Regions from separate parts of the Sphingomonas aerolata genome, predicted to be linked through region 1. Evidence: predicted binding sites of a transcription regulator. Region 1 holds the regulator's gene; the other holds the start of a gene.
What was found. Region 1 encodes LexA, which represses DNA repair genes until DNA is damaged. Its sites were predicted from a motif close to GTTCCNCNCTTGTTCT; they were not measured.
Positions count from the first base shown of each region.

Region 1 (3,248 bases):
GCGCATCTCCTGTCGGTGAGCGGCCTCCACATCACCGCCGCGGTCGCCGCGACGATGCTGATCGTGATGCGGCTGCTTGCGCTCAGCCCGTGGCTCGCGCTGCACACGCGACTGCCGTTGATCGCCGCGCTTGCCGGTGCGGCGGCGGCGATCGGTTATACCGTGCTGACGGGCAGCCAGGTGCCGACGATCCGCTCCTGCGTCGCGGCGTTGCTGGTGCTGGTTGCGTTGGCGATGGGGCGCGAGGCAATGACGTTGCGGCTGGTCGCGACGGGGGCGATCGCGGTGATGCTCGCGCTGCCCGAATCGCTGGCCGGGCCGAGCTTCCAATTGTCGTTCGCCGCGATCACCGCGATTATCGCACTGCACGAGCATCCCGTCGTCCGTGCCACGTTCGCGCCGCATGACGAGGGCCGCGGCAGGCGCCTGTTGCGCGGCGTGGGGTCGCTGTTGCTGACCGGGCTCGTCGTCGAGGCGGCGCTGATGCCGATCGCGGTCTATCATTTCCACAAGGCCGGGCTGTACGGCGCGGTCGCCAACATCGTCGCGATCCCGCTGACCACGTTCGTCGTGATGCCGTTCGAGGCGCTGGCGCTGCTGCTCGACACGATCGGGATTGGCGCGCCCGCCTGGTGGCTGGTGCAGCATGCGCTCGACGCGCTGCTGTGGCTCGCGCGCGGTGTGGCGCATGCACCGGGCGCGGTCCGCGCGTTGCCGGCGGTTCCCGACGGGGCGTTTGCCTTGATGGTCGGCGGCGGTGTGTGGATCGCGCTGTGGCGGACGCGGTGGCGACGGATCGGAATCCTGCCCTTGGCGGTCGGCGCGATCTGGGCGCTGACGACGCCGTCACCCGATATCCTTGTGACGGGCGATGGTCGCCACGTCGCGGTCCGGACCGCCGCCGGGCTCGCGCTGCTCCGCGATCGGGCGGGTGACTATGTCCGCGATACGCTGGCGGAGAATGGTGGGGTCGACGGTGAGCCGCTGCTGCTCGCGGATCAGCCCGATGCGCGGTGCAGCCGCGACCTGTGCCTGACCGATGTTGTCGCCCGCGGCCGAGCCTGGCGCGTGCTGGCGACGCGGAGCGTTTACCGGGTGCCGATCGCGGAGATGGTTGCCGCCTGCCGGCGCGCGGACATCGTCATCAGCGAGCGCGGGCTGCCGCGTGGTTGTACGCCGCGATGGCTGAAGCTCGATCGATCGGTGCTTGAGCGGACCGGGGGGATCGCGTTGACGCTGACCACGGGGCGGATGGTGACGGTGCTCAATCCGGGAGATCGGCACCCGTGGCGCGATCCGCCGACGCTGGCGCGGCCAATGCGACGGTTCGGGGCGGCGGGCGATCAGCATGGGCTGGCCGGGGGGGCGGCGTCGGTCCGGTTTCGGGTGCCGGCTCGGGGGTGGTCAGAGCGATAGGTCGCGACTGGGTATGTCGGGTCATGATACTGCGAAGGTGGGGCCTCCGATTGGGAGGGCCGCAATTCCGAAACGCGGACGATGGTGCCTGGGGCCGTTGGTCACGAACGCCACTGCCGGTTGCGTGGCGGTGATGACCGCCAGCGCCACCCGGCATTCGTCAGTCGTAGCGGCGCAGGATACCCGACAGCTTGCCCTGAACCCGGACCTGTGCGGGCGCATAACGCTGGGGGTCATAGGCGCGGTTGGCCGGGTCGAGCCGGACCATTGCGCCCTCGCGGCGGAAATATTTCAGCGTCGCTTCGCTGTCCTCGATCAGCGCGACGACGATCTCGCCGTCGCGTGCGATCTCGGTACGGCGGATCAGCGCATAATCGCCGTCAAGGATGCCGGCTTCGACCATCGAGTCCCCCGAAACCTCCAGCGCATAATGCTCGCCAGTGCCAAGCAAAGCGGCCGGGACGGCGAGCATCGAACTGCCTTCAAAGGCTTCGATTGGGACGCCGGCGGCGATCCGGCCGTGCAGCGGGATCTCGACGACGTCGTTCGCCGCGATGCGATCGGGCGACGCGGGCGTGGCGCTGGCCGTGTTCGGCGCAGATACGGTGTCGGCCGATGCCGCCACCTTCGGCCCCGACTTCGCCGCCATCTGCCCTGTTGCAGACTCGGGACGCTCGGGCATCCGCAGCACTTCGAGCGCGCGCGCACGGTTGGGCAGGCGTCGGATGAAGTTGCGCTCCTCAAGCGCGCTGATCAGACGGTGCACGCCCGATTTCGATTTCAGGTCGAGCGCGTCCTTCATCTCCTCGAACGAGGGCGACACGCCCGTCTCGGCGAGGCGGTCATTGATGAAGCAGACAAGCTCGTGCTGCTTGCGCGTGAGCATAACGGTTCTCCGTCCGGAACAGACGAGGAACTTCTATGGAACACTTGCAGCTTCGTCAAGCGGTGACGTCACGCGATGACGAGGATTTCCGCCGAGTCGCCCGCCCTTGCCGCCGGCGCGTCGCCGTCGCGGATGATCAGGCAGGACGAACGGGCGAGCGTCAGCAGCATCGAGCTGTCCTGGATGGTCGAGGCATAGGCGCGACCCTTGCGCAGTTCGGCGCGCATATAGTCGGTCCGCGACTGGTTGGGCGGAAGATCCTCGCCGAGCAGCGCATGCGTCGTCTGCGGCAGGGGATCGCGCGCGCCGAGCATGTGCGCGACCACGGGGCGGACGAACAGGATCGCGGTGACGAAGGCGGAGACGGGATTGCCCGGCAGGCCGAGCAGCATCGTCCGGCCAAGCGTACCCGCCATCATCGGCTTGCCCGGGCGCAGCGCGATCCGCCAGAAGTCGATTGCCCCGCCGGCCGCCTCGATCGCGGGGCGGACGAGGTCGTGATCGCCGACCGACGCGCCCCCCGTGGTTACCAGCAGATCGGCGTCGACCCCGGCAAAGGCGTCACGCAGCGTGTCGAGCCGGTCGGGGAGGATTCCGAGATCGATAATGTCGACGGGCAGGTCGGCGAGCATCGCGGCGAGCATGATGCCGTTTGATTCCGGTAGCGGGACGGGGTCGCTGGTCGAGCCGGGCGGAACGAGCTCGTCCCCCGTCGCGGCGACCGCGACGCGCAGCCGGCGGCCGACCGACAGCGTGCCGTGTCCGCCGGTCGCAGCGACCGCGATGCGCGCGGGCGTCAGCCGATCGCCGGCCGCGATCAGCCGCGTGCCGGTCGCGAAGTCGAGCCCCTTGCGGCGTGTGTTGCGGCCTTCAAAGGCGGGGCCTTCGCCGTCGAGCATCAGCCGGTCGCCGTCGCGCGCGGCCTCTTCCTGAACAAGGACGGTAT
Region 1 is NZ_CP098762.1:1,372,159-1,375,406, forward strand. Features, by position in the region: gene NEF64_RS06430 (ComEC/Rec2 family competence protein) at 1-1,416, shown strand, start outside; gene lexA (transcriptional repressor LexA) at 1,577-2,302, opposite strand; gene NEF64_RS06440 (molybdopterin molybdotransferase MoeA) at 2,371-3,248, opposite strand, start outside.

Region 2 (3,248 bases), 1.6 Mb from region 1:
CGGCAAACCGACTTTGCGTGTCTGAAAGTGGGCGTTAGCGAACGGAAAACCGTGACGGTGTATCGCAATACTGCGTTCGCCCTTTTGACGTCATGCGCGGACCGCCGGGACGTCGGCAATCTTGGTCGTCCAAGCCGGCGACCGCATTTCCGACCGCAGCTTCCACTCCCGTTTAAAGCCCTGCGTTGCGGTCACCGCCGTCCAGGTGCCGAACTTGCCGTTGATCGCGTCGAGCGCGCCCATTAGGCGGTCGCGCTTCACCGTATCCGCCTCGAACAAAGTTCGCGGTCGCTCGTCCTCGGGCAGGAGGTCGTCGAGCAGGATACCGGCCTTGGTATAGGCATAACCGTCGCGCCACGCCCTCTCCGCTGCACGTCTTGCTGCTGCGATCAATTCAAAGCTGTCGCTCGACATGGGGTGGAGCACGACCGTGCGCGACCCACCATATTGTGGTCGGTCCGGCCTGTTCCGGTTGGTATGAAAGAAGGCGGTAAGCCGCCCCGCGACCAGTCCGTGCATCCGCAGCTTCTCGCCGGCCCGCAACGCATATTGTGACAAGGCACCCATCATCCGATCAAAGTCACACACCGGCGTGCCGAACGAGCGGGTGACCGCCATACCCTTCCGGCGGGGCGCGACGGACTCGACAGCGTCCGAGGGCACACCGCGTAGTTCGGCGACCAGCCGCTCGAGCACAACTGTGCCGACGGCGCGCGCCTGTTTCATCGGCATGTCGCGCAGCGCGCCGGCGGTGTGGATGCCGAGCCCGGTCAGCTTTCTCGCGGTGGCGCCGCCGACGCCCCAAACATCTCCGACTGAGAAATCGTCCATGATTTGTCGGCGAACGGCCTCGTCACGCAGGTCGGCGACGCCCTCCAACCGGGCGTCCTTCTTGGCCGCAGCATTCGCCAGCTTGGCCAGCGTTTTGGTTTCAGCAATGCCTACGCAGGTCGGTATCGTCGTCCACAGACGAACCTGCTCCCGCATCGCATGCGCGTGGTCGACGAGGTCCCTGCCCTCGAAGCCTGCAAGATCCAGAAAGGTCTCGTCGATCGAATAGATCTCGAAGTCACGCGCGAAGGGTTCACAGGCGGCGATGACGCGGCGCTGCATGTCACCATACAGCGTGTAGTTCGAGGAGAGGACGCGGATACCGTGCCGGCGGACGACATCGCGCAAATGGTGGATCGGATCGCCCATCTTGATGCCGAGCGCCTTTGCTTCGGCCGAGCGGGCAATCGCGCACCCGTCATTGTTCGACAGGACGATGACCGGCACCCCAACGAGGCTGCTATCAAACGCCCGTTCGCAGCTGACGTAGTAGTTGTTGCAGTCGATCAGCGCGATGGGCGCGCTCATGGCACCTTGCGCGCCACGCCGACGACGACGCCCCAGATCTCGACATATTCGTCGACAAGGATGTGCGGGAAGCCCTCAGCCTCGGGCACGAGCCAGTGCCGCCCATCCATATGCCGAAGCCGTTTCAACGTCCGCTCGCCGTGCACCAAGGCGACGACGATCGCACCGGCTTTGGGTTGCTTTGCGCGATTGACGACTATCAGGTCACCGTCGTTGATGCCAGCGCCCGCCATCGATCGCCCTTCGACCCGCATGATGTAGCTCGCAGCGGGGTGCTCGACGAGCCAGGCACCGAGATCGATCGGCTCCTCCATGTCATCCTGCGCCGGTGACGGGAATCCGGCCGGCGTGTGACACAGGAAGAACGGGACCTCGCGCGGCACTAACGCGAACGGTATTTCGTGGAGCCTCAAGATGCTCATGGGACGATTCCTTTTCCGGCCAGCCCTTTAGAGCGCAAGAACAGAAAGTGAACAACGATTCGTGTGACGACGCTGTCGTAGGGCAAGCGCGCAAGCCGAAAGCGGGCGTTTGCGAAGGCATCGAAAAGGTAGGCGTCCGGCCCGACGTGTGTTGTGGCGCGGCACTGCTGCGCGAGGCAGTCGGCTCACGGGGGTGGCCGCGTTGCGAATCATACGATGCCGGGGGGACGTGAAAGGACAGCCGTCCAACCTGGCGGCGGCGGACTAGTCGACCGGAACGTGGGCTTGCGATACCACCGCGATACCAAACCGCAGATCTCTCGAAGCTTTAGGCGACAAGTCGCCAATAAAGTTCAAGCATTTCACTGATTTAAGGTGGTGCCGCTTACAGGACTCGAACCTGTGACCCCCGCATTACGAATGCGATGCTCTACCAGCTGAGCTAAAGCGGCCCGACGACGGATATCTCCGGTCGAGGGGGCGGCGCTTAACAGGGGAAATTTGCCGTGACAAGCGCTAACCCACATTTACGTGCCGTTTACCAAGCAGCGTGCACAAGCAGCCGTAAGTGAACGGGGAAGTTTTCGGTATGGGCATGCGACGCGAGCCGGACGGCGAATACGGCGAGATCGACGAGGCCGGGACGGGGCTTCCCGGCGGGGCGACCGACGCGGGCGTCAACGACGTGATGTTCGATCTGGGCGGGGACGAACGCCGGATGCATGTCCGCGCCTATAATCACTGGGTGTCGCTGCTGAGGGGACGCCCCTATCCGACGATTGCGGACCTCGATCCGGGCTCGATCGCCGATTTCGGACCGCACAGCGTGCTGCTCGACTTCCGCACCGATCCGGGCACGGGTGCGGATCGGGATGCCGCGGCGGTGATGACGATCGATGATCCGCGAATCGCCTATCTCGGCGCCAAGCTGCGTGAGGAATGCGGGCTGGTCGGGCCGATCACGTCGATCGCCGACGTGCCGAGCCGGTCGCTGCTGTCGCGGCTGACCGACCATTATCTGCAGATCATCGCGAATCGCGCGCCGATCGGGTTCGAGGCCGAATTCGTCAACAGCCGCGGGCGAACGACGCTGTACCGCGGCATCCTCATGCCGTTCTCGTCGAGCGACGAGGGCATCGATTTCCTGTACGGCGTGATCAACTGGAAGGAACTCGCCGACGACCGGATGCAGGCGACGCTCGCCGCCGAGCTCGAGGCGGCGGTTCGTGCGGCACCGGTGCCCGCGTCCGGGCTCACCGCCTATGCCCGCCACGCGCCGACGATGCCGGGTCTTGGTACGTCGCTGGCGTCGACCGGGCACGCGCCCGCCACCTCGCCGGGCGCGCCGATCTGGGCCGACGGGCCGAGCGCTGAATTCGCCGACCCCATAGCGGCGACCGGCCCGACCGATGGCCCGGCACCCGACACGCTCGCGCATGTCGTGCTCCGGACCGATGCGGAGCCCGG
Region 2 is NZ_CP098762.1:3,795,260-3,798,507, forward strand. Features, by position in the region: gene NEF64_RS17385 (Y-family DNA polymerase) at 91-1,359, opposite strand; gene NEF64_RS17390 (LexA family protein) at 1,356-1,781, opposite strand; tRNA gene NEF64_RS17395 (tRNA-Thr) at 2,158-2,233, opposite strand; partial or broken gene NEF64_RS17400 (PAS domain-containing protein) at 2,377-3,189, shown strand.
Region 2: NEF64_RS17390 (LexA family protein) is a predicted target of LexA. The motif match lies at 1,819-1,834, and genes of this name have one in related genera.